Regions from separate parts of the Roseateles sp. P4_D2 genome, predicted to be linked through region 1. Evidence: predicted binding sites of a transcription regulator. Region 1 holds the regulator's gene; each other region holds the start of a gene.
The links. Region 1 encodes LexA, which represses DNA repair genes until DNA is damaged. Its sites were predicted from a motif close to ACTGTATNNNNATACAGT; they were not measured.

Region 1 (5,809 bases):
CCTACTCGAACGCCACGCGCGGCAACGTCGACGTCTCGCTGACTGTCGTCTAACCGTCGTCTAAATGGGCGTCACGCCGGCGTCACGCGCGCCGGTCAGCATCGCGGGTTTTCCAATCACACCCGGAGACCCGCGATGCGCCTCTTCCTGACCACCGCCATCGCCAGCGCCCTGCTGGCCCTCGCCGCTCCATCCCGCGCGGCCGAACCGGTGCTGATCGGCATGGGCAACCTCAGCGGCTCGCTGAGCGACCTTTCCGGCCTGAACTACTCCCTCGAAAGCGGCCTCGCGGCCAACCTGCTCGGCGGCATGGGCTCGGGCCTGGCCTGGGCCGGCGGCAACACCTTCCTGGCGCTGCCGGACCGCGGTCCGAACGCCAATGACTGGGGCGCGCCGCAGCTCGACAACACGACGTCCTTCATCGCCCGCTTCCAGACGGTGCAGCTCAGCCTCACCGCCAACGCGGCCGGCTCCGCCCTGCCCTACGCGCTGACGCCGACGCTGCAGGCCACCACGCTGCTGTCCAGTTCCACAGCGTTGAACTACGGCCCCAAGGCCGCGACACTGAGCGGCATCGTGGACAGCAGCACAGTCCTCGCCGGCAGCAAGAACTACTTCTCGGGCCGCTCCGACAACTTTGCCGCCGGCCTGTCGACCAACCCGGCCAACGCGCGCCTGGACCCCGAAGGCATCCGCGTCTCCAACGACGGCAAGAGCGTCTTCATCTCCGACGAGTACGGCCCCTACGTCTACCAGTTCGACCGCGCGACGGGCGAGCGCATCCGCACCTTCAGCCTGCCGAGCAGCTTCGCCGTTGGCAACGTCAGCTCTTCCGGCGCCGCCGAGATCTCTGGCAACACGGCAGGCCGCGTCGCCAACAAGGGCATGGAGGGCCTGGCCATCTCGCCCGACGGAAAGACGCTGTTCGGCTTCGTGCAGAGCCCGCTGGCCCAGGACGGCGGCGACGGCGGCCGCTACAACCGCATCGTCAAGATCGACGTCGCCACGGGAGCCACCAGCCAGTTCGCTTTCGACAACCAGATCAACGGCAAGGCCTACAACAGCAGCGAGTTGCTGGCACTGAACGACCACGAACTCATCGTGCTGGAGCGCGACGGCAAGGGCATGGGCGACGGCTCCAAGGCGGCGGTGAAACAGCTCGTCAAGATCGACCTGACCGGTGCCGCCGAGGTCAGTGGCATCGCTGACCTGCGCACCCAACCCGGCACGGCAATAGTCGGCACGCGATTCCTCGACATCAAGGCCGCTCTCAATGCCGCCGGCATTTCCGACGCGCTGATACCGGCCAAGCTCGAAGGCATTGCCTTCGGCGAGGACGTCGTCGTCAACGGCAAAACGATGCACACGCTGTATCTCGCCAACGACAACGACTTCCTGGCCACGGCAATTCCGAACGGCGGCAGCGCGCCGGCGGCCTACGGCAACCAGTTCTACGTCTTCGCTTTCGAGGGCAATCTGACCAACCAAGCCATCGCGGCCGTGCCGGAACCCAGCCAATATGCCCTGCTGCTGGCCGGCCTGAGCCTGGTCGGTTTCGTGGCCCGGCGCCGCAGCCGCTGAGGCTCAGTCGCCCAGCAGGCGCAGGATCAGTTCGATCCTGGCCTTGACCGGGCTCAGCGCGCCGGCGCTGGGCAGCAGCCCGGGCAAGTCCATGACCGGGCCGGCGTCGCAGCGCGTGCTGCGCCAGACCTTGACGCCACCGGCCCGGGCTTCGTGCAGCGCGGCAGCCAGCGTGGTGCTGAGCGTGCCGTTGCCCGTGCCAGCGGCGACCAGCCCGTCGATGCCTGCCGCGCAGAGCGCCCGCACGACAACGCCATCCGCACCGGCATGGTTCATGACGATCTCGACCCTCGGCCAGCGTGCGGCCGGCCGGGCGATGCGCGCCAGCCCCAGGCCATCGCCCACGGGCCAGCGGCCAAGCTGGCGCACGACGCCCTCCTCCACCCGCGCCACCAGCGCCCCGTCGACCGACTCGAAGGCGTCAACGCGATAGCTGTGTGTCTTGCGCACCTGGGTCGCATCGTGCACACGGCCTGCGAATGCGACGACGACGCCCGCCGCATCGGGCGTCGCTGCCACCTGCACCGCATCGAAAAGGTTTTGCGGCCCGTCGGGCGCCAGCGCCGTCGCCGGCCGCATCGCGGCCGTCAGAACGACGGGCTTGACAGGTGCCAGCACGCGCTGCAGGAAGTAGGCGGTCTCCTCGAGCGTGTCCGTGCCATGGGTGATGACGATGCCAGCGACTTCAGGCCGGTCGAGGTGCTGCTGTACGGCGACTGCGAGCCGCTGCCAGGTCGCGAAATCCATGTCCTTGCTGTCGAGCTGGGCAACCTGCTGCGCCTCGAGCTTCTGGCCCGACAGCGCGGGCACTGCCGCCAGCAAATCCTCAACGCTCAATTGCGCCGCCGTGTAGCCCACACCGTCGCTGGCGGTTTTGGCAGTGCCGGCAATCGTGCCGCCGGTGCCCAGAATGACGATCAGACGGTCAAAGGTTTGCAATTTCTTGGATTCCTGGATGAAAATACAGGTGCTGGACAAATTTCCAGCCCTGACGAAAAGGCCGCCCCGTGCAAGACCGACCCAAGCTTACCGCCCGACAGCAGCAGATCTTCGACCTGGTCCGCAACGCGATCGAAAGCACCGGCTCGCCACCCACCCGCGCCGAGATTGCCGCCGAGTTGGGTTTCAAATCCGCCAACGCGGCCGAGGAGCATCTGCAGGCCCTGGCTCGCAAGGGCATGCTGGAACTCGTCGGCGGCACCTCGCGCGGCATTCGCCTCAAGTCCGATGCGCTGAGCGCCGTCAACCGCGCCCGCCAATTCAACCTTCCGATTCCCCACTTCGCCCAGTTGACGCTGCCCCTGATCGGTCGAGTGGCTGCGGGCGCGCCCATCCTGGCGCAGGAGCATGTCGAGCAGACCTATACGGTCGAGCCCGGCCTGTTCGCTAGGAAGCCCGACTACCTGCTCAAGGTCAAGGGCATGAGCATGAAAGACATCGGCATCCTCGACGGCGACCTGCTGGCCGTGCAGTCGGCCAAGGAGGCGCGCAATGGCCAGATCGTCGTGGCTCGGGTCGGCGACGAGGTCACGGTCAAGCGCTTCAAGCGTGGGCCTGATGGCATCCAGTTGCTGCCCGAGAACGCCGATTTCGAGCCCATCCGCGTCGATGAGCACAGCGAGAGCTTCAGCATCGAGGGCCTGGCTGTTGGGCTGATTCGCGGACAGGGGTTCAATTGACCCCGGCGCACTCGAGATGAAAAAAGGCCCGTGTCACCGACACGGGCCTTCTCAATTGGATGGTGGAGCCGGGGGGAATTGAACCCCCGTCCGCAAGCCATCACCGGGCAGATCTACATGTTTAGCCGGCTGATTTGAATCTCACGGTCAACTCGCGCAGTGGCACGCTAGCTTTCCCGCCAGTCACTTGATCTCACGCCCCACCGAGTGACCCGGTGCGACGCCAGCCGATGTGAGTGACTTCTCAGCCTTGCCCCTTGCGGAACTCAGCCCGGCCCATCGGCCTGCCGTTGAGAAGCTCATCCGCAATTAAGCGGCGAGTGCGAACGTAGAGTCGTTTGCAGTTACTTTGTTTCCAGTGGTTTTACGAGCGGACTGGTGCTCGACATGCCCTACTCCGGATCCGCACCCACGTCGAAACCAAGTCGGCCCCAGAGACCTCGCATCTTAGGCCAGACCGAGCGCTTTCAAGAGCTCACCCGGCGCGGACAGCTCCAGGTCGGCGCCCCAATGACGAAATTCACCGCTATGGCCGAGATAGCCCCACGCTGCAGCGGCCGTTGCCATGCCGGCAGCGCGACCGGCCAGGATGTCGCGTTCGTCATCCCCGACGTAGAGACAGGACCGGGGTGGCATGCCCAGGCGGCGTGCGGCTTCCAGCAGCGGGGCGGGGTGCGGTTTGGTGTGCCCTGTCGTGTCGCCGCCCACGATGGCGCCGGCCGCCAGACCCAGCGCCTTGGCCAACGGCAAGGCGAAGCGCTCGGCCTTGTTGGTGACGATGCCCCATGCCAGGCCCGCATCCGCGAGCCCGAGAAGTTCCGCCTCGATGCCGACAAAGGCGCGCGTGCTGTCATACATCAGCGCTTCGTAACGATCCAGGAATTCACGCTTGAGTTCCTCATAGCCCGACTGACCAGGCGCCGCGCCGAAGGCTTGGCCCAGCATGCCGCGCGCGCCGGAGCCGCCATGCGGCCGATATTGCGGCAACGGCAGCGGGGTGAGACCACGATCGGCGCGCATCGCATTGGCCGCCGCCGCAAGGTCAGCAGCACTGTCGATCAGCGTGCCGTCCAGGTCGAACAGCACGGCCCGCAAATGCGACCAAGGCGCAGGGAGCTTCAAGCGGGACGGCGGCAAGCCAGCAGGTAGTTCACGTCGGTGTCGCTGCCGAGGCTGTAGCGCTGCGTGAGCGGGTTGTAGGTCAGGCCGCGGCTGCCTTGCAGCTCAAGCCCGGCGTCGCGACAGAACTGCGACAGCTCCGACGGCTTCAGGAAGCGCGCATATTCGTGCGTGCCCTTGGGCAGCATCTGCAGTACGTACTCCGCACCAACGATGGCGAGCAAGAACGACTTGGCGTTGCGATTGAGCGTCGATAGGAAGACCCAGCCGCCGGGCTTGACCAGCGTCGCCAGCGCCCGCACGACCGAGGCCGGGTCGGGCACATGCTCCAACATCTCCATGCAGGTAACCACGTCGAAGCTGGCCGGTTGTTCAGTGGCCAACACTTCGACAGCGATTTCGCGGTATTCCACGCCTTCGGTCCCCGCCTCCATGGCGTGCAGTTCTGCGACGCGCAGCGGCTTGGTCGACAGGTCGATGCCCAGCACCTGGGCGCCGGCACGTGCCATGGAATCGCTCAGAATGCCGCCGCCACAACCGACGTCCAGCACACGCTTGCCTGCCAAAGGGCAGAGCTGCTGAATCCATCCCAGGCGCAGCGGGTTGATCTCGTGCAGCGGTTTGAAGTCGCTCTCGGGGTCCCACCAGCGGTGGGCCAGTTCGCCGAATTTGGCGAGCTCTTGCGGATCGGCGTTGATCGTCATGACATCCAGAAAGTAGAAAAGCCCCGACGGCGGACCGTGCGGGGCTTTGCGCAAAGCGCCCGAGGGCGCTGAGCTTACTTGTTGCGCGTACCGACGACTTCGATCTCGGTGCGGCGGTTCTTGGCGCGGCCTTCGGTCGTCTTGTTGTCGGCGACGGGCTGCTTTTCGCCCTTGCCTTCGGTGTAGACGCGGTTCGGCTCGACACCCTTGCCAACCAGGTAGGCCTTGACGGCTTCCGAGCGGCGGATCGACAGCTTCTGGTTGTACTCATCGCTGCCCACCGAGTCGGTGTGGCCAACGGCGATGATGACTTCCAGGTTGATGCCCTTGGTCTTGCTGACCAGGTCGTCCAGCTTGGCGGTGGCTTCGGGCTTCAGCGTCGACTTGTCGAAGTCGAAGAAGGCATCAGCGGCGAAGGTAACCTTCTCGCTGACCGGAGCAGGCGGCGGGGGAACCGGCTTCGGAGGCTGGGGAGCCGGGGCCGGAGGCGGGGGAGCAACCGGTACCGGCGGCTCAACCTTGGGTGCCGGCTTGATTTCGCCGTCGCAGCCCTTGGCGGCCGTAGCGGGTGTCCAGAAATTGTCGCGCCAGCAATATTCGTTGGTGCCGTTCTTCCAGACGGTGCCGTCGGTTGCGCGCCAGTTGTCGATAGCTTGGGCCGATGCGCCAGACGCAGCAACGGCGACCGCGGCCACCGCAAACAGCGACGCCACACGATTCAGTTTC
Region 2 (5,809 bases), on a different contig from region 1:
CGTCGGCCAACTCCAAACGGTTGCAACTCAGCTGCGGTCGATTGAGACGTTGAGCCGTGCGCGGGCAGAGTTTCCGCGGGCCGCTCAGCCTCCTTCCGGCATCCAGATTCCCGCTGGCCCCCGCGTCCCGTCGCTCGATTCGAACCTTCGAGCTGGAGAAACCTCGGCAGCGGTACCGAGTAGCGGGCCGTTGCTCAGCGCCTTCCAGGCGGCTCCGCGCGTTGTGGCAGCGACGCCTCAGCCGAGTGCGGGGGGAGCTGTGGGCTCGGCAAGTTCTCTCCCGTTGCCAGATGCCTCGGCTCCCGTATGGCGAGGCACAGGTGCTGCGCCTTCGATCGCACCCGAAGCCGGCGACAAGCCTGGTCAAGGCGGCACTTCTTAAGGACTTCGAGTGGGGCAGCGAAACGACCAAGTCTTTCAGTTATCTCTAACGGAGATTGCGTTCACCATTGTGTTCATCCTGCTGCTGTTGCTGGGTTACCTGGTTTTCAAGGAGCAGGCAGACCGCAGGGAAGCAGAGGAGGCCCTCAAGCAGCTGCAGGGCATGGGCCGGGCGACTGAAGCCTTCGAAAGAGCCAAGGGAGAGTTCAACGCCGCGCTGCGAGCCGGCGGTGCGAAGGCCCCGGACGAAGTCATCAAGACGATGTTGCTCGGTGAGGACGCGAGGGCAGAGAGAGATCGGCTGAAGCAGGAGGTGAAGAACCTCGACGAGCAGCTGCGCGCACTCACCGCGCTTCAAGAAGCGGCGAACGCAGCAGGCGGCGGGTCCAAAGAGGAAGGCATGAAGTCAGAGGTGGCGCGCGCTTTGGTCTTGCAACAAAGGGCCCGTCAGGCAATTCAGGAAGCGCGAGAAGCCGGTCAAGCTGCAGCCGGGCCTACCCCGCCGGCGTCTGCGGCTGCGTCCAAGGCCGAACAGGGAGGTCAATTTGGCGCGACGGATGCGCGACCATCGGCGCCAGCCGGGGCGGCATCGAGTGCGAGCCGAGTGATGCCCGCGCCATCGGCGACTGGCGCTTCCGGACCTATGACGACTCAGGCCAAGGAAAGGCTTGACCGTGAAATCGCAACCAAGGTGCCACAAGCGCTCAAGGCGCAAGCCACTCTTGTGCAACAGGCCAAGGAGCTTCTTGGCGTTGACGTCAAGCCTGGCACCGAAGAGCAGATCATCAAAGACCTCGTTCGCGTCGCGAAGGACTTTGGTGGTGCTGGGCGTGGAGGGCGTGGGATCGACTCCGTCCAAAAGGAGAACACCGACCTCCGCGGCCAAGTCGCATACCTAAAGAACAGACTCGACGCGCGCGGGGGGCGAGATTGGCCCCCATGCTGGGCAGACGAGCAAGGAACTATCCAGTTCTTGTTCAATGTGGATCTGCGTCCGGACTCGGTCACAGTGTCGGCGGCATGGCCGCCCGTCAGGGATGTCGATGCAAGGTCGTTGCCAGGGCTCTCCGAGCTGATGGCGGCTCCACTGACGTTTCAGGAGTTTAGAGCGAAGGTTCAAGGGGTATTCGATTGGAGCAGGCGTCACGATCCGCAATGCCGGCACTATGTGTTTCTGCGCAACTCCATTCCTGACGCGACATCGTCGGACCGTGCTCGACTGATGGTGGAAGACTACTTCTACAAGTCTGAGGTGCGGCGTTGATAGCTCTTGCGAGATGGGCGGCCACTGTCGCGTTGCTCGCTTGCATCTCCGTCGCCTCCGTCCATGTGCATGCTTCAACTCTTCGCGGAGAGGTCGTCGCCATAGCGGACGGAGACACCATCACTGTTTTGGACGAAGGCAGGGTGCAGCACAAAGTGCGCCTCGCAGGCATCGATGCCCCGGAAAAGCGTCAGCCTTTCGGGACGCAATCGAAGGACACATTGGCTACCGCGGTTTTCAGACGACAGGTTGTCGTGGAGTGGACCAAGCACGACCGGTACGGCAGGATCGTTGGCAAAGTCTCGGTCGGGAATGTAGACGTCTGCTTGGAGCAGGTGAAGCGGGGAATGGCTTGGCACTACCGTCGCTACGCGAGCGAGCAATCGGCGGAGGACCGAAGGCTCTACGCGGCGGCGGAAGTGGACTCACGCCGGGCTCGACGGGGCTTGTGGAGGGATGCCACGCCAACGGCGCCGTGGGACTACCGACGAAGGTAGCAAACGACTAAGAGTGCCCGGCGAGCTACACGACGGGCCGCCATTTGAACTACACGTTGTCAGATTCTTGTTTGTTGAAGGTGTTGCGCCAGTCGCCGACCAGCGCGGATTCCCTGATCCTCGTAGTTGACGTTCACCACCACCTGGACGTCGAAAGCTTGCTCGGCGATTGCAGCAGTACGGCGCGCGATCTCCTCCAACTCTGCGTCGCTGTACTCATAGTTGAAGCGCTCGGACGCCGCGCCCGCATTGATCTTCCACGTGTCTTCGTTGTTGCCGTGCAGGCGCACGAGGGCCAGATCGGGCGTCGTTACCGCCCACACCCCATGGCCGTAGTTGCCCACCCCTTGCGGCTCATCGACGATGACATGCGTGACTCCCAATGCTTGTTCCCATGCCAGCGTCTGCTCGGCACGGCCATCACCGAACCACGACTTGTTGCGGAACTCGACGGCCAGGCGGTAGTCGCCCATGCGAGCCACACATTCCTCGACATGAGCCCGCCACTCAGGCGCGCCGGTCACCCAAGGTGCGAACTGGAAGTGCACGGCGCGCAGCTTCCCGGCCGCCTTCAAAGGCTCGATGGCGGCTTTGTAGCGCAGCCAGATCTCGTCAACGACCTCCCGGGGCACGTCGGCGTAGTACCAGTTCTTCTTGCGACCCGTGAGAGGCGGTAGCACGTCCTGGATGTCGCGCGGGAAGACGTTGGGTGGCGTCTGGTGCCCTGTCAAAAGACGGAACGCTTTGATATTGAACTTGAAGTCGCTAGGCGTGCGGTCAGCCCAGAGCGCAGCATTGCTGGCGCTGGGCATCGCGAAGAAGCTGCTGTCCACCTCGACCATCGGAAACTGGCTTGAGTAGTAGCGCAGCATCTTTTCCGACGTCGAGTGGCCCTTGGGATAGAAGGCCTTGGATTTGATGAGCGATGGGTCCGTCCACGAAGCCATGCCAACCATGATGTTTTGGCGCGGGCCCGTCGGCCTTACAGCAGCTCCGTCTATGGCCGGCGCTGCCTCCGCTTCTCCAAATAGGTCGTCCATGGCTACTGACAGAGGCGGTATCGCGCCGCGAAGCCATCAATCACCTCGTGCCAGTGTGCGCAGCGGGGCTCGAACTCCTCAACAGTGAGCTGGAGGCCGAAAGCGCTCTTGAGGATATGCGCGAATGGAGACGGCGGGCTCAGCCAGTCGGCATAGCCACCGCCATTGGGCGGCACTTCGAAATCGGGGTGCGTCTCGACATGGCCATCCATGGCCACATCCAAGATCTGCAGGCCGCTCCAGTCGGGGTGCTTTCGCCTTAGATCAAGAGCACGGTTGACGATCGGATTCATGCGACGAGTCCCAATTAAGTTGGTGTCGGGGACGCGGTCCTGAGTATGGCGGTGCCTTGGGCCTCGCCGCCAACTCTTACCGCGCGCCGGCGCCACTTCCCTGCTGGACAGCAAACCGGCTTGCCTATACTGTATGGCCATACAGTACATGCGCCTACCCCCAATGCATCCCGTTTCGTCCGGGTCGGATACGGCTTCGCCGTCGTCCAGCCCGTCCTCGCCCCTGCAGAACGCCGTTTGCGGCGTTCAAGAGCCGCTGCCCGCACAGGTCGAAGCAGCTCTCTGGCGAGGCAACGAGCTGGGCGGAGCAATCGCGCAGACCATCTCGACAGGCTTCGAGGCCCTGGATGCAGTGCTGCCTGGCGGCGGCTGGCCCTGCGGCGCCCTGACCGAGATCTTGGTCAGTCAATTTTCGGTAGTTGAACTGCGGCTGCTACTACCGGTGTTGGGCTCGTTGACGACCGCCGGCCGCACCGCGGCACTGGTGGGGCCTGCGATGGATCCGCACATTCCCGGTTTGCGCCACGATGGAATCAACGAACGACACCTGATTTGGTTAGACGTCGACACGCCCAAGGACCGTCTCTGGTCCACCGAACAACTGGTGAGGTCAAAGAAGTGCGGAGCTGTAGTGGCATGGTTGCCCCTGGTTCGTGCTGAGAACGTCCGGCGGCTGCAGGTGCTGGCGAGCCAGTGCACAGGGCCGGTCTTTCTGTGCCGCCCTGAATCTGCCGCACGTGACGCTTCCGCCGCCCCATTGAGACTGTTGGCCCGCTACGAGACCGACTGGCAAGTTGCGGTCACGGTCCTCAAGCGCAAAGGCCCCCCGCTCGAAGATCAACTCCATCTGGAGTCGTTTCCCGGTGGTGTCAGCGCCATCATGACCCCGCGGCTGCGCCATTACAGCCGCCTTCGCCACAGGCCGAGCCATGTTGTGGTCAGCACTCCTGCTGCCGCCGTGCACGCGCGATCCGAAACACCCGAAGCCTCCGAGCATTGACGCACTCCGGGCCGTCGCCGTGTGGGCACTGCAGTTCAGCCCTCGCGTCACCGTCTTCGAAGACGCCGTCCTGATGGAGGTGGAGGCCAGCGTGCGACTCTTCGGAGGTCGGCGCGCCCTCAGGAACCGTGTGGTCGCCGAAGCCAAGCAAATCGGAGTTGCCCAAGTATCCTGGGCTGTCACCGGCCTGGGCGCGCTGGTGCTGGCGCGGTCCGGTATAGAGAACGGCTTCAAGAAGCCGCTGCAGGATCTGTTGGACCGACGGCCGATGGGTTGCCTCAGTGCCGTGCGCGCGCATGAAGTCACGCTCGCACAGACTGGCTGCCGTACGCTCGGCGACGTGCGCCGCTTGCCACGAGGCGGCCTGACCCGGCGGTTCGGCAAGGAGCTGCTGCACGCGTTGGACATGGTCTATGGGCAAGGTCACGCCGACGAGACCTACACATGGGAGGTTCTGCCGGAAAGTTTCAAGGCACGGCTCGAATTGGACTTTCGGGTCGAGCATGCGCCAGCGCTGCTGAATGGCGCTGAACGGCTCATCATCCAAATGTGCGGCTGGCTGTGCGCCCGCCATAGCGGCACGACACGCTTCACATTGAAGTGGCGGCATGACGCCATGCGATCGCGCGACGCCGGCGATGGCGGCGAGTTGACGGTGGGGACGGCCAAACCGAGCCGCGCGGTCCAACACCTGTGCAAGCTGCTGGGAGAGCACCTCGCCAAGACGACGTTGCTCGCGCCTGCTGGCGAGCTGGAATTGACCGCTGACGAAGTGCATGACCAGGCGGGCGTCAATGCATCGTTGCTGCATGACCCAGCGGAAGACGGCGAAGCGCTGGACATCGTGCTGGAACGTGTGGCGGCACGGCTATGCCCGCAGGCAGTGAAGCGGTGTGTCATCCGTGAGGATCACCGGCAAGAATCGATGGCGCGTTGGGTGCCGGCGAATGAAGAGGTACCCCGACAGAACGCACCGACCACCCCGTTGCCACAACCCACCTTGGTGCTGCGAGAGCCACTCAAGCTGACTGTGCGCAATGAGCGACCCTGCTATCAGGGCGAACTCCAGCTATTGGCCGGCCCGCAGTGCGTCGAAGGCGGATGGTGGGACCGTGACGAGGCGGCCGGCCAAGGCCGCAACATCGTGCGCGACTACTGGTTGGCTGAATCCGAACATGCCGGCCTGCTCTGGATCTTCAAAGCCCAGCTCGACGACGGTATCGGCTGGTACCTGCATGGGGCTTTTGGTTGAGGTGCAGCGGTGATTCCGAAATACGCCGAACTGCGCTGCATCTCGAACTTCACGTTCCTGCGCGGAGCCAGCACAGGTGAAG
Region 3 (5,809 bases), on a different contig from region 1:
CTGATGTAGGCCAGGTCGAACTTGCTGGCTTCGACTTCAGCGGGATCTTCTTCGTCCAGGTCGCGGTAGGCGACGATCTCAGGGTGGCGGAACAGCGCGTTGGCGTCGAAATTGAACTTGGCGTCCAGGGCCATCAGGTTGCCCTTGCTGTCGCAATTCAGCGGGTTGATTTCAACCAGCGACGCGTCCGTGTCCATGTAGCACTTGTAGAGCTTGGCGAAGATGTCGACGGCCTGGTCGATGGAGGCGCCAGTCAGGCCGATGGCCGCGGCGATCTTGCGCGACTGCGCTTCGCTCAGGCCCGTCAGCGGGTCGATCATCTCGGTGATGATCTTCTCGGGCGTGGAGTGGGCCACTTCCTCGATGTCCATGCCGCCTTCGCTCGACGCGATGAAGGCGACCTTCTGCGTGCCGCGGTCGGTGACCAGCGAGACGTAGAGCTCCTTCTTGATGTCAGCGCCGTCTTCGATATACAGGCGACGGACCTTCTGGCCTTCAGGGCCGGTCTGGTGCGTGATCAGCTGCATGCCGAGGATCTTCTCGGCCAGCGCCTTGACATCGTCCTGTGTCTTGGCGACCTTGACGCCGCCACCCTTGCCGCGGCCGCCGGCGTGGATCTGGGCCTTGACCACCCAGACCGGGCCACCCAGCTTCTGGGCGGCCTCGACGGCTTCCTGCACGGTGAAGGCCGGGATGCCGCGCGGCACCGGCACGCCGAACTGGCGCAGGATCTCTTTGCCCTGGTATTCGTGGATTTTCATGGCTGGGTCTCTCGGGTCGGGGAAGTCAGGATTCGGAAGTGGCCGGCTGGGCAGCGGTTTGTTGATGCCAGCGGGGATAGAACTTGGCGACGGTCACGCTGTCGCGGCGCAGTGCGTGGCAACGGTCGAGCTGGAAGGGCGGATTGCCGGCGGCGTCGCCTTCGCGAGACGGCGACGGGCCGCCCCTAGGCGTCTCAGCCCCCTCGGGGGGCAGCGCCGAAGGCGCGTGGGGGCTCTCACGTGTATCGATGACGGAGCCAGCCATGGCCTGGATGACGGCCGTCGGCAAGATCTGGCACAGCTCGGTGACGTGGGTGCAGCCGCGCGTGCCGCCGAGGCGTTCACCGACGGCCTGCCGGAAGCCCTTCATCAGGTTCAGGCCGATGAGGCGGGCATAGGCATTGCCATGGTGGTCGCAGGCGCCGGGATACGGCATCCACAGCGTCTCGGAACGGGCTGCGGTGATGGTGAGCGTCGCGTCCACGGTCAGATGCAGGTGCATCTCGTGGATAGGCTGGCCGGCCTTGCGCGGCACGCCCGCCAGTGGCACGTCATGCGTCTTGGTGTCTGTCAGGCTGGCTTCGACGTCGAACAAGCCGTCATCACGCGCGAACACCTGCACATCGAGGGCGCGGCGATGCAGCGGGCGGCGCGGGACGGACGGGTGGGCGACAGGCATGAAACGGGGGAATGGCGAATCACCCCGGCCGATGCCGGGACGGGGTCGGCCCGGTCTTTGCACCGCTCTGCCAGAGGGGCAAAGGGGCTTGTAACCGGGTGAACCCTCGTTTTTGGGGCAGGCGGCAATGTAGCACGGAGGGTGAAAACTCCCCCTGCGCGCTCGGTCAAGCGGCCCTTAGGCCCTCAGCAAGCGGCGCACCACTTCGGGGGCAAAACCGCGTGCCAGCAGGAACCGGCTTTGACGCGCTCGTTCGGCGGCGTCGCGCGAAGGATCGTCGCCGAAGCGCCTGCGCCAGACTTCACGGGCGCGTTCCATCTCCGTTTCGCGCAGGGCTGCCTGCTGTTCGGCACCCAGCTTGAGCCCGTGCTGGGCCAGCTCCTGCTGGATGCGCTGGGCGCCAAAGCGGTTGGCGCGCAGATGCAGGCGGGACTCGACGAAACGGGTTTCGTCCAGGTAACCGGCGGCCGCGAGGGCGTCGAGCAAGGCATCGACCGCGACCGCAACGTCCTCAGCGCCATCTTCCTCTTCGACAGCCGCCGACGGTTCGCGCTCGCCGGCGGCCTGCGCCGCGGCCAGGCTCGCACGCTGCCGCCGTTGCTGCTCGATCCGCAACAGCTTGCGCCGCAACTCGGCACGGCTGTGCTCGCGCTGGGCCAGCAGGCCGATGGCGCGGGCTTTCAACGACAGCGGCGCCCGGGTCGCCATGGGGAGGGCTGGCGGCTTACTCCTCGGCCGCCGTGGTCAGCGGAGCGACCCCCAGGGATTCACGGATCTTGTTCTCGATCTCGCGGGCCACGTCGACGTTCTCGCGCAGGAACTCGCGAGCGTTGTCCTTGCCCTGGCCGATCTTCTCGCCCTGGTAGGCGTACCAGGAGCCGGACTTCTCGACGACCTTGGCGACCACGCCCATGTCGACGATCTCGCCCTCGCGGCTGATGCCCTCGCCATAGAGGATGTCGAACTCGGCAGTCTTGAACGGGGGGCTGACCTTGTTCTTGACGACCTTGACCTTGGTCTCGGAGCCGATGACTTCCTCGCCCTTCTTGATCGAGCCGATGCGGCGGATGTCCAGGCGCACGGAGGCGTAGAACTTCAGCGCATTGCCGCCGGTGGTCGTCTCGGGCGAGCCGAACATGACGCCGATCTTCATGCGGATCTGGTTGATGAAGATGACCATGCAATTGGTCTTCTTGATCGTGGCGGTCAGCTTGCGCAGGGCCTGGCTCATCAGGCGGGCCTGCAGGCCGGGGAGGCTGTCGCCCATCTCGCCTTCGAGTTCGGCCTTGGGCGTCAGCGCTGCGACCGAGTCGATGACGATCAGGTCCACCGAGCCGGAGCGCACCAGCGCATCGACGATCTCGAGGGCCTGTTCGCCGGTGTCGGGCTGGCTGATCAGCAGTTCCTGCAGGTTGACGCCGAGCTTCTGGGCGTACTGGATATCCAGCGCGTGCTCGGCGTCGATGAAGGCGCAAGTGCCGGCGAGCTTTTGCATCTCGGCGATGACCTGCAGGGTCAGCGTCGTCTTGCCGGAGGACTCGGGGCCGTAGATCTCGACGACGCGGCCGCGTGGCAGGCCGCCGACGCCCAGTGCGATGTCCAGGCCCAGGGAGCCGGTGGAGACGACCTGGATGTCTTCGATGACCTCGCCTTCACCGAGCCGCATGATGGAGCCCTTGCCGAACTGCTTTTCGATCTGGGCGAGGGCGGCCTGCAGGGCCTTGGCTTTTTCGGTGTTCAGGGCTTTGACGGGGGCGTCCATGCGAATCTCCGTGGGGAATGGGCTGAATTATGGGGCAAGCTGTGGGTTTGTACAGTGGTTTGTCCCCCGATCCACGGCAGCTAGCGGATCAGGATTGAGGAGCATCCTAGGTGTGGGGTGGCTCATGGCATGAGCCAGCGTGCCACCGCCTAACATCGGCGGCGGAGACAAAACCTATGCGCATCCTGATTGCCGAAGACGACCAAGTGCTGGCCGATGGCTTGCTGCGGGCCTTGCGGGCCTCTGGCTACGCTGTCGACAGGGTCAGTTCTGGCACCGAGGCCGATTCGGCGTTGGCGACGCATGAGTTCGACCTCGTCATCCTCGACCTTGGTCTGCCGCGCCTGCATGGGCTGGAGGTGCTGCGCAAGCTGCGCGCACGGGGCTCGACGATGCCGGTGCTGATCCTGACGGCGGCGGACAGCGTCGAGCAGCGCGTCAAGGGGCTGGACCTGGGCGCTGATGACTACATGGCCAAGCCCTTCTCATTGCAGGAGCTTGAGGCGCGCGTGCGCGCGCTGACCCGCCGTGGCCTGGGCACCGCCAGCAGCCTCATCAAGCACGGGCCGCTGACCTTCGATGCGACGGGCCGCGTGGCCTACATCAACGAGCAGATGCTGGAGCTGTCAGCCCGCGAGCTGTCGCTGCTGGAGGTGCTGTTGCAGCGCGCCGGGCGGCTGGTCAGCAAGGACCAGCTCGTCGAGCGCCTGTGCGAGTGGGGCGAGGAGGTTTCGAACAACGCCATCGAGGTCTACATCCACCGGCTGCGCAAGAAGATCGAGCAGGGGCCGATTCGCATCGCGACGGTGCGCGGCCTCGGCTACTGCCTAGAGAAGATCAACTCCTAAATGCCCAACAAGGACGGCGCCAGCCCCGAACAGGGCACGCTGGTTCGGGCGGGCGCCCCTGCTGCGCAGGGTTCGCTGTTCGGCGAGATCCTCGACTGGATGCTCGCGCCGCTGCTGCTGATCTGGCCGATCAGCGTCGCGCTGACCTGGCTGGTGGCGCAGGGCATTGCCAGCCGGCCCTATGACCGCGAGCTGGGCGAGATGGCGCGCAGCCTCGGGCTGCAGGTGGCGGCCGAGGCGGCGCCTGTCAAGGGCAAGGACCGTTATGCGCTGGCGCCCGAGGCCGCGGCGTTGTTACGGGCGGACGCGTCGGACACGGTCTTCTACCAGGTGCTGGGCCTGCGTGGCGAACTGCTCAGTGGCGATGCGACGTTGGCGGTGCCGACCGAGGATGCCCCCGTCGTGCCCTGGGAGCTGCATTTCCGCGACGACGAGGTCGGCACCGACGCCGTGCGCGTGGCCTATCTCTGGGTGGCGCCCGAGGGGCAGGCCGGGTCGGCCAAGACCATGCTGGTGCAGGTCGCCGAGACGCTGGGCAAGCGCGCCCGGCTGACCAACGAGATCATCAAGGGCGTCATCCTGCCGCAGTTCGTCATCCTGCCGCTGGCGGTGCTGCTGGTCTGGCTGGCGCTGGCGCGTGGCATCTCGCCGCTGAATGAATTGCAGCGGCGCATCCGTTCGCGCGAGAGTTCAGACCTGTCGCCCATTGACGAGCAGCGCGTGCCCGATGAGGTCGCGCCGCTGGTGCAGGCCATCAACGACCTGCTCGCGCGGCTGGACTCATCGATGAGCCGGCAGAAGCACTTCCTGGCCGACGCTGCCCATCAGCTCAAGACGCCGCTGGCTGGCCTGCGTACCCAGGCCGAGTTCATGCAGCGCGAGATCGATGCTGGCCGCTCCAACCCCGATGAATTGAAACGTTCGCTGGCCCAGATTGCCCGCGCCAGCGAGCGAGCGGCCCACATGGTCAACCAGCTGCTGTCCATGGCTCGCGCAGAAGACGCCGAACAGGCCATGCGGCGTGAACCCGTCAGCCTGGCCGAGATCGCCATCGACACGGTGCGCGATTTCGTGCCGCGCGCGCTGGAGCGCCGCATTGACCTGGGCTACGACGGCGTGGTGCCGGATGAAAGCCGGCTGCGTGTGCATGGCCAGCCAGTGTTGATCGGGGAGCTGATCCGCAACCTCGTCGACAACGCGCTGCTCTACACGCCGGCCGGCGGCCTGGTGACGGTGCGCGTGGTGGAGGACCCCTTTGGCCAAGTTGTCGTGCTGCAGGTCGAGGACACCGGGCCGGGCATCGCGCCCGCCGAGCGCGACAAGGTGTTCCAGCCCTTCTATCGCTCGCTCGGCAGCGGTGTGGAAGGCTCGGGCCTGGGGCTGGCCATCGTGCAGGAGATCGTGCAGCACCACGAGGCCGAGCTGACCCTGGATGACGCGCGCGTGCGGCGCGCCGTGGGGGGCGAGACGCCCGACGGCCAGGGGCCGGGGGCGCGGTTCACGATCAGGTTTCCGGCTACGTCTTCACCAGCTTCTTGACGCGGGCGATCGACAGCAGCAGGCCCAGGCTGAGCCCCAGCGTCACCATCGCCGTACCGCCATAGCTGACGAAAGGCAGGGGCACGCCCACGACCGGCAGGATGCCGCTGACCATGCCCATGTTGACGAAGACATAGGTGAAGAAGGACAGCGTCACCGCGCCGGCCATCAGGCGGGTGAACAGGGTCGGCGCGTCGGAGGCGATCATCAGCCCGCGCAG
Region 4 (5,809 bases), on a different contig from region 1:
CTGGCTGGAACATCTCTGCCATCGGCTTCGGCGCCTGGGCCATCGGCGGCACCTGGGGCCATACGGATGACAGCGCCGCGATGGCGGCCCTGCACCGGGCGCTGGACCGCGGCGTGAACTTCTTCGACACCGCCGACGTCTACGGCGATGGCCACAGCGAGTGCCTGCTGGCCCGCCTCAAGCGCGAGCGCCCCGGTGAAGCCTTCTACATCGCCACCAAGGCCGGCCGGCGCCTGAACCCGCACGTCGCCGACGGCTACCGCGATCTGCGCCCGTTCATCGAGCGCAGCCTGCAGAACCTCGGGACCGACAGCCTGGACCTGCTGCAGCTGCACTGCCCGCCCAGCGCCGTCTACGCCATGCCCGAGGTCTTCGGCGCGCTCGACGACCTGGTGCGCGAGGGCAAGCTGCGGCACTACGGCGTCAGCGTCGAGCGCATCGACGAGGCCCTCGCGGCGCTCAAGTTCCCTGGCGTGCAGTCGATGCAGATCATCTACAACCTGTTCCGCCAGCGGCCGGCCGAAGCCTTCCTGCCTGCGGCCCAGGCGGCGCAGGTTGGCGTGCTGGCGCGGCTGCCACTGTCCAGCGGCATGCTGAGCGGCAAGTTCACGCGCGACAGCCGCTTCGGTGCCGACGACCACCGTGGCTTCAACCGCCAGGGCGAGGCCTTCGACAAGGGCGAGACCTTCTCGGGCGTCGACTATGAACAGGGCCTGGCCGCCGTCGAAGAGCTGCGTGCGCTGCTGCCGCCTGGCATCAGCATGGCCCGCCTCGCGTTGCGATGGATCCTGATGAACGAAGCCATCACGACCGCCATCCCCGGCGGCCGCACGCCCGCGCAGGTGGATGAGAACGTCAGCGCCGCCGACCTCGATGCCCTGCCTGCGCCGCTGATGCAGTCGCTGGCCGACCTCTACCAGCGCCGCATTGCACCGCAGGTGCACGGCCTGTGGTGAGCCGCTTTCACGTCACATGAAAAAAAGCGGCCCGAGGGCCGCTGCTTCGTTTTCCCTGCGAGAGATCAGACACTGCGACGGCGACCTGCCGCCAAGCCTGCCAGTGCGATGCCCACCAGGGCCATCGAGGCCGGCTCCGGCACATTGACGGTGATGTCGGTGGTCGCGAGGGTGGCGCCGGCCGCATCGGTGACGAACAGGCGGAAGTCCGTCGAGCTGGCCGCATACGGGTTGAAGTTGAAGCCCGGTGTCGTCAGGAAGGACATCTCCAGATTCCACGATTCGCCCAGGAACGTCGGCAGGCCCGCGGTCAGCAGGTCGATGTCGGTGTAGCTGACGGCGGCGCTGCTGTCGGTGTCGATGCCCAGCCAGATCTTGCAGCCCTGGCAGCCCCGAATGTCGTAGGCAAAGTCGAAGCTCCAGTTCGCGTAGTTCTTGCCGTCTGGCAGGTAGACGCCACCTTGCGCCTGGAAGTTACGCACGCCGTCATTGGCCAGAAAGGCGCTGTTCTTGTACGCATGGGCGCCGACGGCGACCTTCACACCGCTGGCCGCCACAGCGGCGAACTGCACGGTCTCCAGGCCGCTGCTGCCCGCAGGCGGCCAACCATCCGCCGCCGTCAACATCGTCAAGGCGGCATGCGCCGAGAGCGGGGCCAGGCCGGCGAAAGCCGCCGTGGCAAGCATCTTCTTGATCATCTGTTTGTCTCCAGTGTGGGCGATGTTTTGCAGGCCCTGTTGACGCAACGACACGCTTTGGGGCGACGCACAATCCCTAGCGCATCAACCATGCCAACACCTCGCCGCTTGTAGGACGGTCCAGTAGGACGAGCACCGCAGGCAACCTTGAAATGCCCCCCACGGTTGAAGGTGGAAATTCCCTCGACATGCGGCAAACCCTAGGGTTAGGCCATTGCGCTGAAATGACCCGTCAGGGAAATGCCACCCAATGCCGATCAGATATCCGGTTAACGATCAATCGCCGCGCTGAACGGCTTTCGAGAATCGTTTCACGCCGGCATCCTGGGCCGTCGCCTGGCGTCCAGCATTGATCAGCCTGTCGATCTGCTCCGCCGGCAGCTTGAGCCGCGTCGGAATCGCGTTCAGCGCCTGCTCCTCGGTCTCGGGCAAATCAGCAAAGCTGATCTGGGTGACGCTGAACTTGATGTCCTCGCAATGCCATTCCGGGTTCAGCGCCCGCAGCGCGGCCTTGCGTTCGTCGCTGAGACTGCAGCGATAGGTCACCAGGTCGCGCTCCCAGTTGCGCACCATGGGCACAAAGCTCGCATAGCTCATGCGCATGGTGCTCTCGATGGCCGTGTCGACGGCGCCGGATGCGATCTCCATGCCCGAGGGGCCGGCCACCTCGCGGGCCCAGTCCGCGCTCGGGCCCTGGCCAGCATCGACGACGATGAAAAGCAGGCGGCGCATCGTCGCCGCGTCCTGCTCGGGGATGGGGCCATAGGGCGTGTTCAGCAGCACGCGGCTTTGCAGGATGGCCACCAGGCCGAGGTTGTCGGTCAGTCCACCGTCGACGAGCTTCAGATAGCGGCCCGCCTTGGGGTCGGCGTTGTCGCGGAACAACCGCGCTAGCGCCAGCCGCAGCCGGTACTGGTCGTCGCGCTCGTCCCGGCGCACCGCCAGGCCCGGCGGCATTTGCACCTGGCAGGCATCGGGAAAGCGCTCCAGCACCACAGGCGCGAAGAGCAGCGGCACCGCCATCGACGCCGCCACCGCCTCGGAGACCGGATAACTCGCCAGGTCACTGCACAGCGCATCGAAGGCACGCTCATGGAAGGGAAAGGCCAGCCGGTACTGCACATTGCTGGCGCTGATCCACACCACGGGCCGCGAGCGCTTGAACATGTCGGCGAATGTCGCGCCCTTGAAGACATCGTTCTCCAGCCAGTCGTTGAAGTCGCTGCGATCGTTCAGGCCACCGGCAAACAGACGCCGCAGGTTGTTGGGGTTGAGCAGGCTGAAGCGCAGGTTGGCTTCGCCGTCGCGCAGCAGCACCTTGTCGCGGAACTCACGCAGGCCCTCGGCGCCGTGCAGGCCGAAGTAGGCCGACGTCAGCGAGCCACCCGACACGCTGGTGATGAAGCTGACCTCATCCAGCAGCGTGCGCCCTGGCGTCGACGCCTGCTCGCGCAAGCCCTCCAGCACGCCGTAGGAAAACGCCGCCGCACGCAGGCCACCACCCGAGAAACTCAGCGCGACGACGGTATCGGCATCCAGCGGCATGGGTGCGCGCTGCATGGTCTGCGCGGCCACCGGCTTGTTGCGCGGCGGGTTCATCGGGGCGCTGGCGCAGGCGGCCAGCAGCAGGCAGGTGCAAAGCAGCAGCAGGGCGCGCATGGAGCGTCTTTCCGTCAAGGTCGGCGCATTCTGCCGATGCTGCCAGCCCCTGTCTTTATTCCCAGTGACAATCGAGCAAATGAACCGCCCCCACGCTCGCATCCGCTCACTGCCCCCCGAGGGGGCGCGTCAGCGGTTTCGGGCGGCCGTGCACCGCTGACATGCCGCAGCCCGACCGCTGGATCGCCCACCTCGACATGGACGCCTTCTATGCGTCCGTCGAGCTGCTGCGCTATCCGCAGCTCAAGGGCCAGGCGATCGTCATCGGTGGCCGGCGGGCGGATGCGCCGCAGCAGCTGGAAGACGGCAGCTGGCGCTACTCCAAACTGCGCGACTACACCGGCCGCGGCGTCGTCACGACGTCCACCTACGCCGCGCGGGACCTCGGCGTGTTCTCGGCCATGGGCCTGATGAAAGCCGCCCTGCGCGCGCCCGACGCCATCCTGCTGCCGGCCGACTTCGACAGCTACCGCAAGTACTCGCGCCTCTTCAAGGCCGCCGTCGCCGAAGTCGCACCGGTCATCGAGGACCGTGGCATCGACGAGATCTACATCGACCTGAGCGACGTTCCTGGCGTGCGCGACGCCGTCGGCCACGACCCGCTGGGCGGCGTGAAGGCGGTGGCCCGCGAGATCAAAAACTCGGTGGGCCGCGCCACCGGCCTGACCTGCTCCATCGGCGTCACACCCAACAAGCTGCTGTCCAAGATCGCCAGTGAGCTGGACAAGCCCGACGGCATCAGCGTGCTGACGCTGGACGACATCCCCACACGCGTGTGGCCCCTGGGCGTGCGCAAGATCAATGGCATCGGCCCCAAGGCGGGCGAGAAGCTCGTCAAGCTCGGCCTGGAAACTGTCGGCGACATCGCCGCCGCCGACCCGGCCTGGCTGGTCGAGCAGTTCGGCGAAAGCTACGGTCAGTGGCTGCACGCCGCCTCGCATGGCCGCGATTCGCGGCCCGTCGTCACGCACAGTGAGCCCGTGTCCATCAGCCGCGAGACCACCTTCGAGCGCGACCTGCACGCCGTGCACGACCGCGCCCTGCTCGGCGGCATCATGGACGAGCTGTGCGAAAGCCTGTCGCGCGATCTCGCCCGCAAGCACTACGCTGGCAAGACGGTGGGCATCAAGCTGCGCTTCGAGGGCTTCGTCACCGTCACGCGCGATCAGACGCTGAAGGCCGCCATCACCAGCGCCGCCGACATCCGCTATGCGGTGGGCTTGTGCCTCAAGCGCGTCACGTTCGACAAGCGCCTGCGGCTGATGGGCGTGCGCATCGGCAACCTCGTGCATGCAAGCGAGGTGCCGCCCCCGGCGCCAGCGCGAGCAGAGCCTCTGCCCACGCTCGACAACCTGAGCTTGTTTTGAGCGACTGGAGCTACAGCGTCTCGGTACGCAGCCTGTGCGAGTTCACTGCCAAGCGCGGCAGCCTGGACCGCCGCTTCACGCCCTCGGCCACGGCGCTGGAGGGCCAGGCCGGCCAGATGGCCGTGCTGGCGCGCCGTTCGCCGGGCTACGAGACCGAACTGCCGCTGGAGGCCGTCCACGGCAACCTGCGCGTACGCGGCCGGGCCGACGGCTACGAGGCCGACGTGAACCGGCTGGAGGAGATCAAGACCATCCGCGGCCCCGTCGAGGCCATTCCCGACAACCGCCGCGCCCTGCACTGGGCCCAGCTGCAGACCTATGGCGCGCTGATTGCCGCCGACCGCGGCCTGACCGAGTTGGAGCTGGCCCTCGTCTACGTCGATGCCGACACGCAGAACGAGACCGTGCTGCGCGAGAAGGTGACGGCCAGCGAGCTGCAAGCCGCGTTCGAGTTGCGCTGCCGGCAGTTCGAGGCCTGGGCACGACAGGAGGCGGAGCACCGCACGGCGCGCGACGCGGGCCTGAACGCCCTGCCCTTCCCCAAGGGCGAACTGCGCCCCGGTCAGCGCCTGCTCGCCGAGGCCGTCTACCGCGTCGCCGCCAACGGCCGCTGCCTGCTGGCCCAGGCGCCCACCGGCATCGGCAAGACCCTGGGCACGCTGTACCCGCTGCTGCGCGCCATGCCGCTGCAGCAGCTCGACAAGATCGGCTACATGACCTGCAAGGGCACCGGCCGCATCACCGCGCTGGAGGCCCTGCATGCGCTGCGAGAACACACGCCGACGAAATCGCTGCGCGTGCTGACGCTGGTGGCCAAGGAGCAGGCCTGCGAACACCCCACCAAGGCCTGCCATGGCGACGCCTGCCCGCTGGCCAACGGCTTCTACGACAAGCTGCCCGCCGCCCGCGCCGAGGCCGTGCAGACGGCCTGGCTGGACCCCGCCGCCCAGCGCCGCATCGCGCTGCAGCACGACATCTGCCCCTACTACCTCGGCCAGGAGCTGCTGCGCTGGGCCGACGTCGTCGTCGGCGACGTGCATCACGCCTTCGACCCCTATGGCCAGCTCTACGGCCTCTCCCAGGCTCAGGGCTGGAAGCTCGCCCTGCTGGTGGACGAGGCCCACAACCT

Region 2: imuA (translesion DNA synthesis-associated protein ImuA) is a predicted target of LexA. The motif match lies at 3,604-3,621, and genes of this name have one in related genera.
Region 3: recA (recombinase RecA) is a predicted target of LexA. The motif match lies at 3,241-3,258, and genes of this name have one in related genera.
Region 4: AC1DW0_RS02055 (DNA polymerase Y family protein) is a predicted target of LexA. The motif match lies at 3,362-3,379, and genes of this name have one in related genera.

Annotation. Positions count from the first base shown of each region.
Region 1 covers NZ_JBFUIM010000005.1:118,306-124,114, forward strand. Annotated here, with positions in the region: gene AC1DW0_RS10630 (organic hydroperoxide resistance protein) at 1-53, shown strand, start outside; gene AC1DW0_RS10635 (esterase-like activity of phytase family protein) at 136-1,581, shown strand; gene AC1DW0_RS10640 (asparaginase) at 1,585-2,520, opposite strand; gene lexA (transcriptional repressor LexA) at 2,589-3,260, shown strand; RNA gene ssrA (transfer-messenger RNA) at 3,321-3,693, opposite strand; gene AC1DW0_RS10655 (HAD-IA family hydrolase) at 3,708-4,346, opposite strand; gene ubiG (bifunctional 2-polyprenyl-6-hydroxyphenol methylase/3-demethylubiquinol 3-O-methyltransferase UbiG) at 4,379-5,083, opposite strand; gene ompA (outer membrane protein OmpA) at 5,158-5,809, opposite strand, start outside.
Region 2 covers NZ_JBFUIM010000016.1:43,339-49,147, forward strand. Annotated here, with positions in the region: gene AC1DW0_RS25255 (methyl-accepting chemotaxis protein) at 1-382, shown strand, start outside; gene AC1DW0_RS25260 (hypothetical protein) at 452-1,645, shown strand; gene AC1DW0_RS25265 (thermonuclease family protein) at 1,801-2,142, shown strand; gene AC1DW0_RS25270 (DUF72 domain-containing protein) at 2,202-3,182, opposite strand; gene AC1DW0_RS25275 (hypothetical protein) at 3,185-3,475, opposite strand; gene imuA (translesion DNA synthesis-associated protein ImuA) at 3,639-4,475, shown strand; gene AC1DW0_RS25285 (Y-family DNA polymerase) at 4,495-5,727, shown strand; gene AC1DW0_RS25290 (error-prone DNA polymerase) at 5,737-5,809, shown strand, end outside.
Region 3 covers NZ_JBFUIM010000002.1:487,284-493,092, forward strand. Annotated here, with positions in the region: gene sucC (ADP-forming succinate--CoA ligase subunit beta) at 1-761, opposite strand, end outside; gene AC1DW0_RS05665 (DUF2889 domain-containing protein) at 787-1,440, opposite strand; gene AC1DW0_RS05670 (regulatory protein RecX) at 1,618-2,148, opposite strand; gene recA (recombinase RecA) at 2,165-3,202, opposite strand; gene AC1DW0_RS05680 (response regulator) at 3,379-4,050, shown strand; gene AC1DW0_RS05685 (sensor histidine kinase) at 4,150-5,589, shown strand; gene rodA (rod shape-determining protein RodA) at 5,567-5,809, opposite strand, start outside.
Region 4 covers NZ_JBFUIM010000001.1:438,146-443,954, reverse strand. Annotated here, with positions in the region: gene AC1DW0_RS02070 (aldo/keto reductase) at 1-956, shown strand, start outside; gene AC1DW0_RS02065 (PEP-CTERM sorting domain-containing protein) at 1,022-1,654, opposite strand; gene AC1DW0_RS02060 (patatin-like phospholipase family protein) at 1,931-3,313, opposite strand; gene AC1DW0_RS02055 (DNA polymerase Y family protein) at 3,475-4,680, shown strand; gene AC1DW0_RS02050 (ATP-dependent DNA helicase) at 4,677-5,809, shown strand, end outside.